DNA from 2 places in the Achromobacter sp. JUb104 genome. Region 1 is predicted to be linked to the other one. Evidence: predicted binding sites of a transcription regulator. Region 1 holds the regulator's gene; the other holds the start of a gene.
The links. The regulator LexA, encoded in region 1, represses DNA repair genes until DNA is damaged. The targets are predictions, from matches to a motif close to ACTGTATNNNNATACAGT.
Positions count from the first base shown of each region.

Region 2: the regulator LexA is predicted to act here: its motif matches at 1,193-1,210, upstream of recA (recombinase RecA).

Region 1 covers NZ_JANUEY010000001.1:904,326-909,446, reverse strand. The annotation lists gene M2361_RS04250 (amino acid aminotransferase) at 1-464, shown strand, start outside; gene lexA (transcriptional repressor LexA) at 621-1,271, shown strand; gene lon (endopeptidase La) at 1,388-3,838, opposite strand; gene clpX (ATP-dependent Clp protease ATP-binding subunit ClpX) at 4,045-5,121, opposite strand, start outside.
Region 2 covers NZ_JANUEY010000003.1:160,439-165,559, reverse strand. The annotation lists gene M2361_RS21250 (sensor histidine kinase) at 1-249, opposite strand, end outside; gene M2361_RS21245 (response regulator transcription factor) at 362-1,051, opposite strand; gene recA (recombinase RecA) at 1,317-2,378, shown strand; gene recX (recombination regulator RecX) at 2,497-3,273, shown strand; gene M2361_RS21230 (LysR family transcriptional regulator) at 3,365-4,285, opposite strand; gene metE (5-methyltetrahydropteroyltriglutamate--homocysteine S-methyltransferase) at 4,427-5,121, shown strand, end outside.

The DNA of each region.
Region 1 (5,121 bases):
CGTTCTCGAAGTCGTTCTCGCTGTACGGCGAGCGCGTCGGCGCCCTGACGGTCGTCGCTGGCAGCAAGGACGAAGCCGTTCGCGTACTGAGCCAACTCAAGCGCGTCATTCGCACCAACTACTCCAACCCGCCCACGCACGGTGGCACGGTGGTGTCGACGGTTCTGAACACCCCTGAGCTCTTCGCCATGTGGGAAGAAGAACTCGCCGGCATGCGCGACCGCATCCGCCTGATGCGCAAGCAGTTGGTCGAGAAAATCAAGGAACACGGCGGCAAGCAGGACTTCAGCTTTGTTCTGGAACAGCGTGGCATGTTCTCGTATTCGGGCCTGACCTCGGCGCAAGTCGACCGCCTGCGCGAAGAACATGGCGTTTACGCCGTGTCCAGCGGCCGCATCTGCGTTGCCGCACTGAATAGCGGCAACATTGACAAGGTCGCTGCCGGCATCGCCGCTGTGCTGTAACCTCGCCCGCCAGCGGGTCCTTGCGACCCGTGCGTGACAAAACGGAGCCCTCGGGCTCCGTTTTGCATTCCGCCAGGCACCAGCTTGCTTTTTTGCGCTGCGTCCCCCAGAATGGCGCTGTATATATGTACAGTCCGCTCGCACCGGATCATCGCCATGGCCAGCAAACTTACAGATCGCCAGCAACAAATTCTGGACCTTATCCGGCAAACCGTCACGCGTACGGGGTTCCCACCGACGCGCGCTGAAATTGCCCAGGCCTTGGGTTTCCGCTCGCCCAACGCCGCGGAAGACCACCTCAAAGCACTGGCCCGCAAGGGCGCCATCGAACTCACCGCTGGCGCTTCGCGTGGCATACGCCTGAAAGATGGTGGGTCATCGCCTGCACAAACGTCTTCACCCCTGCCCTCACTGTCGCAATTACTGCTGCCATTGGTAGGGCGCGTAGCGGCAGGCAGCCCTATTCTTGCGGCAGAGCACGTGGAACGTGAAGTTGGCGTTGACCCGCACCTGTTCGCGCAAACGCCCGACTACCTGCTGAAGGTGCGCGGCATGAGCATGCGCGACGCCGGGATCCTTGAAGGCGACTTACTCGCCGTTAAGAAAGCGTCCGAAGCCCGCAACGGCCAGATTGTGGTGGCCCGCATTGGCGATGAGGTCACGGTCAAGCGCCTGCAGCGCATTAACGGTCATATCGAGCTTCTGCCTGAAAACCCAGACTTTCAAACCATCGTGGTCGAAGCCGACCAGGAATTTGCGCTGGAAGGAATTGCAGTCGGCTTGATTCGTACGCACGCATTGCATTAAGCAAGCGACACGCATTCGTCTGCGCAATAAAAAACCCCGCCACGTTCAGAACGTGACGGGGTTTTTATTTGGCCGCCCTCTTCTACATCTAAGAGCGGCCAAATCCAAGCAAGCAATCAGTGCTTAAGGACGGGGTCGGTTGAACCGGGTTCCGCCGGTTTGGCCACCAGCGGCTCCTTCACGGCCTCTTCCTCTGACAACGGCTCAGGCAGACGCTCCAAGGCCAGCTCCAGCACCTTGTCGATCCAGCGGACCGGGACGATCTCAAGATGGTTTTTGACGTTGTCCGGGATCTCCGCCAAATCCTTGACGTTTTCCTCCGGAATCAAGACCGTCTTGATGCCGCCGCGATGAGCCGCAAGCAACTTTTCCTTCAAGCCGCCGATCGGCAACACCTCACCGCGCAGCGTGATCTCACCGGTCATGGCGACATCGGCGCGCACGGGAATGCGCGACAACGCCGAAACCATGGCCGTGGTGATCGCGATACCGGCGGACGGACCGTCCTTCGGCGTCGCGCCTTCCGGCACGTGCACGTGCATGTCGTGCTTTTCGAAGACGCTGTCGGCAAAGCCCAGACGACGCGCCCGTGAACGTACCACCGTGCGCGCAGCCTCAACGGATTCCTTCATCACGTCGCCGAGCGAACCCGTGCGCTGGATGACACCCTTACCAGGCATGTCTGCGACTTCGATGGTCAGCAAGTCGCCACCCACTTCCGTCCAGGCAAGTCCGGTCACCTGGCCGATCTGGTTTTCCTTCTCGGCCATACCGAACGTGTAGCGGCGCACACCCAGATAATCACTCAGGTTGTCGCCCGTAACGTTGACCGGCTTCACCTCAAGGGTTTTGCCTTCGGCCTTGGCGCGATCATTCTGGGTCAGCAATTGCTTGATGACCTTGCGGCAGATCTTGCCCACTTCGCGTTCAAGCGCCCGCACACCGGCTTCCCGGGTGTAGTAGCGCACGATGTCGCGCAATGCGCTGTCGTCAACGGTCAGCTCGCTGTCTTTCACGCCGTTGTTCTGCATCAGCTTGGGCAGCAGATGGTCGCGGGCGATATGGATCTTTTCCTCTTCCGTATAACCGGAGAGCCGGATCACTTCCATACGGTCCAACAGGGCCGGCGGGATATTCAGCGTGTTGCTGGTGGCCACGAACATGACGTCGGACAGGTCGAAGTCGACTTCGATGTAGTGGTCCTGGAACGTGTGGTTCTGTTCCGGGTCCAGCACTTCGAGCAGGGCCGACGAGGGATCGCCACGGAAATCCATGCCCAGCTTGTCGATTTCATCAAGCAGGAACAGAGGATTGCGCACGCCGACCTTCGACATGTTCTGAACGATCTTGCCCGGCATCGAGCCGATGTACGTACGACGATGGCCACGGATCTCGGCTTCGTCACGCACACCGCCCAGCGCCATGCGCACGAACTTGCGGTTCGTGGCCTTCGCGATGGACTGCCCCAGCGAGGTCTTGCCCACACCAGGAGGGCCAACCAGGCACAGGATCGGCGCCTTTACCTTGTCAACGCGCTGTTGAACGGCAAGATATTCAAGGATGCGTTCCTTGACCTTTTCCAGACCGTAATGGTCGTTGTCCAGCACCGTCTCGGCGTTGGAGATCGAGTTGTTGATCTTGCTCTTCTTCCTCCAGGGGAGGTTGATAAGCGTATCGATGTAGTTGCGCACCACCGTGGCTTCGGCAGACATCGGCGACATGAGCTTGAGTTTCTTGAGCTCGGCATCGGCCTTTTTGCGCGCCTCTTTAGGCATGTGGGCAGCGATGATCTTCTTTTCAAGCTCTTCGATGTCCGCGCCTTCTTCGCCCTCGCCCAACTCTTTCTGAATGGCCTTGACCTGCTCATTCAGGTAGTAGTCGCGCTGGCTCTTTTCCATCTGCTTCTTCACACGGCCACGAATCCGCTTTTCGACTTGAAGGATGTCGATTTCGGTTTCGAGCTGGGTAAGCAGACCTTCAAGGCGCTCGGACGTGCCGACGATCTCGAGCATCTTTTGCTTTTGCTCGAGCTTCAGCGGAAGATGTGCGGCGATCGTATCAGCCAGGCGGCCCGCATCATCGATGCCAGCCAACGAGGTCAGGATCTCCGGGGGGATCTTCTTGTTGAGCTTTACGTACTGTTCGAACTGGGCGACGATCGCGCGGCGCAGGGCCTCGGTCTCGGAGCCTTGCATGGCGTCCGGCTCGATAGGCGTCACCTGGCAGGTGAAATGCGAATCGGCATCCTCGATGCTGCTGATGCGGGCACGCTGGGTGCCTTCGACCAGCACCTTTACGGTACCGTCGGGCAGCTTGAGCATCTGCAGGATGCCTGCAACGCAGCCGATCTCGTAGACGTCTTCAGGGGTGGGGTCATCCTTGCCGGCGGACTTTTGGGCCACGAGCATGATGCTTTTGCCCGCTTCCATCGCAACCTCGAGCGCGCGGATAGAGCGCGGACGGCCGACGAACAGCGGGATGACCATGTGCGGAAACACCACGACATCACGAAGTGGGAGCAGGGGCAGGTCGATCGGGTCGGAAGGCAGGGTCTGGCTGGCAGACATAGGAGGTTCCTCGGTATGACTCGGCGTATCGGGGACAGGGTGCTCGGGGTGTCCCCGAGCTATCCACGTCAGTTACGTCTGTTATGGGAACAATAGCCGAAAATTCAAGATCCCGGCTGCCGGATAGTCTAAAGGCCAAAAAAAATGCCCCGAAGGGCAGTCCTACGGCAAAAAAACCCGTTACAGGAACGGGCTTTTTTGAAATATCAGGCAGCCGCGTCGCGGACTTCGCCGCGCTCGGGCTTGTCCTTTTCGCCGGCTTCGTCAGCGTAGATCAGCAAGGGCTTGCCCTCGCCTTCAATCGCGCCCTCGTCCACGACGACGCGCTTGACGTTACCTTGCGACGGCAGCTCGTACATGGTGTCCAGCAGCGTCTGTTCGATGATCGAACGCAAGCCCCGGGCACCCGTCTTGCGCTTGAGCGCCTTGCGAGCAATGGCCTTCAATGCCGCCGGGCGCAAGTCCAGTTCAGCGCCTTCCATGGCGAACAGCTTCTGGAACTGTTTCAGCAAGGCGTTCTTGGGCTCGGTCAGAATCTGCACCAGGGCAGCTTCGTCCAGTTCGTCCAGCGTGGCAACCACGGGCAGACGACCGACGAGTTCCGGGATCAAGCCAAACTTGATCAGATCTTCGGGTTCGACTTCAGAGAACAGTTCGCCCACGCCACGCTCGGACTTGGCTCGCACCGACGCCGAGAAACCGATGCCCGATTTCTCGGTGCGGTCGCGGATGACCTTTTCCAGCCCGTCGAAGGCGCCGCCCACGATGAACAGGATATTGGTCGTGTCGACCTGGACGAAGTCCTGGTTGGGATGCTTGCGGCCGCCCTGCGGGGGCACCGAAGCGACCGTACCTTCGATCAGCTTCAACAAAGCCTGCTGCACGCCCTCGCCCGACACATCACGAGTAATGGACGGGTTGTCGGACTTGCGGGAAATTTTGTCGATTTCGTCGATGTAGATAATGGCGCGCTGCGCCTTCTCGACTTCGTAGTTGCAGTTCTGCAGCAACTTCTGAATGATGTTCTCGACGTCTTCACCGACATAGCCGGCTTCGGTCAGCGTCGTGGCGTCAGCCATGACGAAAGGCACATTCAGCATGCGCGCCAGCGTCTGCGCCAAAAGCGTCTTGCCGGAGCCCGTGGGGCCGATCAGCATGATGTTGCTCTTGGAGAGTTCGACTTCGTCACCCTTGATCTCGCCGTGACGAATGCGCTTGTAATGGTTGTAGACCGCCACCGCCAGCATGCGCTTGGGCGAGTTTTGCCCAATGACGTACTGGTC
Region 2 (5,121 bases), on a different contig from region 1:
ACCCAGGTATTCGCCGCGGCTGCCCAGCGCCAGCCAGAACACGCTGTCCGTCTCGTCCGCGCGCAACACGTCACGCGCGGCGTCCGTCATCTTCAGCACCGCGCGGCCGTCCTGCACATGGACCTGCCGGGTCAAGACATGCAGATTGTTGGCCAGCGCGCGGTCGTACGGCACGTTCGCAATGTTCTGGGCAACCACATAAGTGATGGCGACGCTCATGGGCCACAGCAGAAAGAGCGGCGCCAGCATCCAGTCCAGGATCTCGCCCAGCAGGGAACGCTGGGGTGGCGCGAAGCTCGGGCCCTTGGACCCGGCTTGCATGATATCCAGCGCTTCCTGATTCAGTGGCTCTGGCCGGGCATCAACTGGCGAGGTACGCGGCACCCTGGTCCCGCTCCAGACAGTAGCCCAGGCCGCGCACGGTCACGATCTTCACGCCGCTGGGTTCGAGCTTCTTGCGCAGACGATGCACGTAGACTTCGATGGCGTTGGTGCTGACTTCCTCGCCCCACTCGCACAGGTGGTCCACCAACTGCGTCTTGCTGACCATGCGGCCGCTGCGCGTCAGCAGAATTTCCAGCAGGCTGACTTCGCGCGCGGACAGGTCCAGCGTCTGGTCGTCGACAATGGCCACGCGGCCGGTCTGGTCGAACAGCAGCCGGCCATGCTTGAGCATCGTGGCGCCGCCGCCCGCGCCGCGCCGGGTCAGGGCGCGCACGCGCGCCTCAAGTTCGGACAGGGCAAAGGGCTTGGCCATGTAGTCGTCCGCGCCCAGGTCCAGGCCTTTCACGCGCTGCTCGATACTGTCGGCGGCCGTGAGGATCAGGACGGGCAGGGCGGAGTTGCGGGCGCGAAGGCGGCGCAATACTTCCAGGCCCGCCAACTGCGGCAGGCCCAGATCCAGGATAAGCAGGTCGAACGCCTGGGCCGCCAGCGCCGAATCGGCGGCAAGCCCGTCGCGCACCGCGTCAACCGCGTAGCCGTTGTGGCGCAGTGACCGGGATAGGCCGTCGGCCAGAATGCTGTCGTCTTCGGCGATCAGGATACGCATGGGGCTGCAAAGGGAAGCGGCAAGGGAAGCGGCAAAAGAGAGCGCTGCAAGATGCAGCGGGGGGCAACGCCGGGGTCGGCTTCGATTCTGTCACACGGGGCGGGACTTGCCCACTCAGGGAATACGTGAAAACTCTGGCACACTGGTTTTTTGTACAGTACAATCCGATGCAATAATCTGAACCTGATTCGAAACAGCACGCTGCGGTTCAAGTTTCAGGCTCTTGACGCCGCAACCACCAGATACGTTACAGACAGGACTCTACATGGACGACAAAACCACCAAGGCCGCCGCTTCGGAAAAGGCCAAGGCGCTTGCCGCTGCGCTTTCCCAGATCGAAAAGCAGTTCGGCAAGGGCTCGATCATGCGCTACGGCGATAACGAGGTCTCGCACGATATTCAGGTGGTTTCCACGGGCTCGCTGGGTCTGGACATCGCGCTGGGCGTCGGCGGCCTGCCGCGCGGCCGCGTGGTTGAAATTTACGGCCCGGAATCGTCCGGTAAAACGACGCTGACGCTGCAAGTCATCGCCGAAATGCAAAAAATTGGCGGCACCTGCGCCTTCGTCGACGCCGAACACGCGCTTGACGTGCAATACGCCAACAAGCTGGGCGTGAACCTCACCGATCTGCTGATCTCGCAGCCGGACACGGGCGAACAGGCGCTGGAAATCACCGACGCGCTGGTGCGCTCGGGTTCGGTTGACCTGATCGTCATCGACTCGGTGGCGGCGCTGGTGCCCAAGGCTGAAATCGAAGGCGAAATGGGCGACTCTCTGCCGGGCCTGCAAGCCCGCCTGATGAGCCAGGCGCTGCGCAAGCTGACCGCCACGATCAAGCGCACCAACTGCATGGTCATCTTCATCAACCAGATCCGCATGAAGATCGGCGTCATGTTCGGCAACCCCGAAACCACCACCGGCGGCAACGCGCTGAAGTTCTACGCCTCGGTGCGTCTGGACATTCGCCGCATTGGCTCCATCAAGAAGGGTGACGAGGTCGTCGGTAATGAAACCCGCGTCAAGGTCGTGAAGAACAAGGTGGCGCCGCCGTTCAAGCAGGCCGAATTCGACATCATGTATGGCGCCGGCATTTCGCGCGAAGGCGAAATCATTGATTTGGGCGTGGCCGCCGGAGTGGTCGACAAGTCCGGCGCGTGGTACAGCTACAACGGCAACCGCATCGGCCAGGGCAAGGACAACGTCCGCGAATACCTGAAAGAACACCGCGACATGGCTATCGAAATCGAAAACCGAGTTCGCGAGAACCAGGGCATCGTCAGCCGCGCCGCCGAGTTCGTGCCCACGGTGGAAGACACCGCCGAATAAGCCATCCACCGTCCGTCAGGTTGCGCTGGCGGCTTTGGCAGCTTTTGTGCCGGCTAGCTAGCCGGCCACACGCGGCAGGCGCCATGATGGGCCTGCCGTTTTGCATAGCAGGAAGCGCATGAGCTGGAAACCGACCCCCGCGTCAGCCGACCGTCTTCGCGCCAAGTTGGATGACGAATTTGAAACCGTCGCCAAGCCGGAAGGTTTGCGGCGCAGCTCGGACGCACGCCGCGAACGGGAAGCGGCGGCGCCCGCTGTCGAGCCAGACACCTGGCAGCGCAGTTCTGAACAGCGAGGCAATGCACGCGGCGGTTCGCGTATCGGCGCCGCATCTGGGCGAGCCTCGGGGTTAGCCTCTGGTCGGGCCTCCCATCATGCCGCTGATGGGGCCTCTAGCCGTACCTCCAGTTCCGAAGACGAAGCCTCCGCCCAAGATAACGGCAAGCCAGCCCGCAAAGGGCCGTCGCTGAAAATGCGCGCGGTCGGCTACCTGTCACGGCGCGAGCATGCGCGCGAGGAATTGGCGCGCAAATTAGCCGCCTACGCTGAAGACGCCGATGAAATTGAAAGCGTGCTGGATGCGCTGGAAAAAGAGGGTTGGCTGTCTACCGAACGGTTTGCGCAAAGCCTGGTGCATCGCCGCGCATCGCGCCAAGGCGCGGCGCGCATCGTGCAGGAATTGCGACAGCATGGCGTGGACGATACGCAGGTGGCTGAGCTACGAGAGCAACTGCGCGCAACCGAATACGACCGCGCGCTGGAAGTCTGGAAAAAACGCTTCGACGCCAAGCCGGAAGACCGCGCCGTGTATGCCAAGCAGGCGCGCTTTTTGGCCAGCCGTGGGTTTGCGCACGATGTGATCCGGCGCATTCTTGGCGAAGGCGAGGACGACTGATCAACTGCGCAATTTATCCGCCGCGCAATTGATCGACTGATCGGATCCGCCTGACGCACAGCCCACTCCGCCGCCCGCCCAGGCGGCTTTTTTATGCCTTGGCCGACTTGATTCCCGACAACGTCTTGAAGCAGACGTCGCGCGTGATGGTCAGGAATTCATCAATGTACGAGGCATCGGTGTCTTCGCTGCGCACGGTGGCGTACAGCGTGCGCCAGACGCCCTGCGGCCCTAGTCGGCACAGCCGCAACCATCCCTGATTCATGTATTCGGTCAGCGCCCAATTCGGCAGCGCCGCCACGCCCCGATTGCTGGCCACCAGTTGCGCGATGATGGGCGTCAGTTCGGCCTTGCGGATGGCCGCCGGCTCAACGTCGGCCGGGTCCAGAAAGGCGGTGAACACGTCCAGCCGCTGCTTGTCCACCGGATAGGTGATGAGCGTCTGGTCCGCCAACTGCTCGGGCATGATGAATTTGCTTGCGGCCAAGGGGTTCGATTCCGACACGGCCAGCACCAATTCGTACTTGAACAGCGGCAGGTATTCCACCGAATCCAGCGGCTGCGGGTCCGACGTGATGACCAGATCCAGGTCGCCGCGCACCAAGGCGGGCAGGGGCGCGAACGAGAACGCCGCAGTCAGATCCAGCGCTACGTCGGGCCATTGCACCCGGAAGGCATCCAGCGCCGGCATCAGCCACTGAAAGCAGGAATGGCAGTCGATAGCCAGATGCAGCCGGCCGCTGCGGCCTGCCGCCAGCCGTTGCAGATCGCGTTCCGTGGCGCGGATGCGGGGCAAGACTTCGTCGGCCAGCGCCAGGACGCGCAAGCCCGCGGTCGTCAGCCGGGCGGGGCGGGTGCGGCGATTCAACAGGGGCGTGCCCAGCCGGGTTTCCAGGTCGCGCAACTGATGCGACAAGGCGGACTGGGTCAGGTGCAGCCGCTCGGCGGCTTCCTGCAGGCTGCCGCCGTCACGGATGGCGGACAGCGTTTCAAGATGGCGGATTTCTAGCATGGGCATCTGGCATGAAAGAGATGAGTGCGAATTGTATGAGGTTTACTCATCTTATGGATGTAGACATTGATTTTGATTCATATAAGTTTGCCTGCACAATGGCTGCCACTTGAACAAACTTTGTCTAACGGCGGTGTTGTCATGACTACGATTCATAATTTGGGATTCCCCCGTATTGGCGCCCAACGCGAACTCAAGCGCGCTGTCGAGGCCTATTGGGCGGGCAAGCAAACCGCCGAAGCCCTGGAAGAGACGGGCCGCGAGCTGCGCGCCAAGCATTGGAAGCTGCAAGCAGCGGCCGGCCTGGAATTCGTGCCGGTGGGCGACTTTGCCTGGTATGACCAGATCCTGGAATGGAGCACGCTGCTGGGCGCCGTGCCCGCGCGCTTCGGCCAGAAGGACAACGAGCCCGTGACGCTGGACACGCTGTTTCGCATGGGCCGTGGCCGTGCGCCGTCGGGCAAGCCCGCCGCCGCTTGCGAAATGACCAAGTGGTTCGATACCAACTACCACTACATCGTGCCGGAGTTGGTGCCTGGCCAGACCTTCCGCATTGCTCGCGAGTCCCTGTTCCAGCAGATCCAGGAAGCGCAAGCGCTGGGCCACGCCGTCAAGCCGGTGATCCCGGGTCCGCTGACCTGGCTGTACCAAGGCAAGGGCGACGCCTTTGCGGGTGGCGCGGCCGACGAAGGCAAGCTGCAACTGCTGGCCGCCTTGGTGCCGGTGTACCAGGAAGTGCTGGCCCGGTTTGCCAAACAAGGCGTGCAATGGGTGCAGATCGATGAACCCATCCTGGTGCTGGACCTGCCGCAAGCGTGGCGCGATGCGTTCAAGCG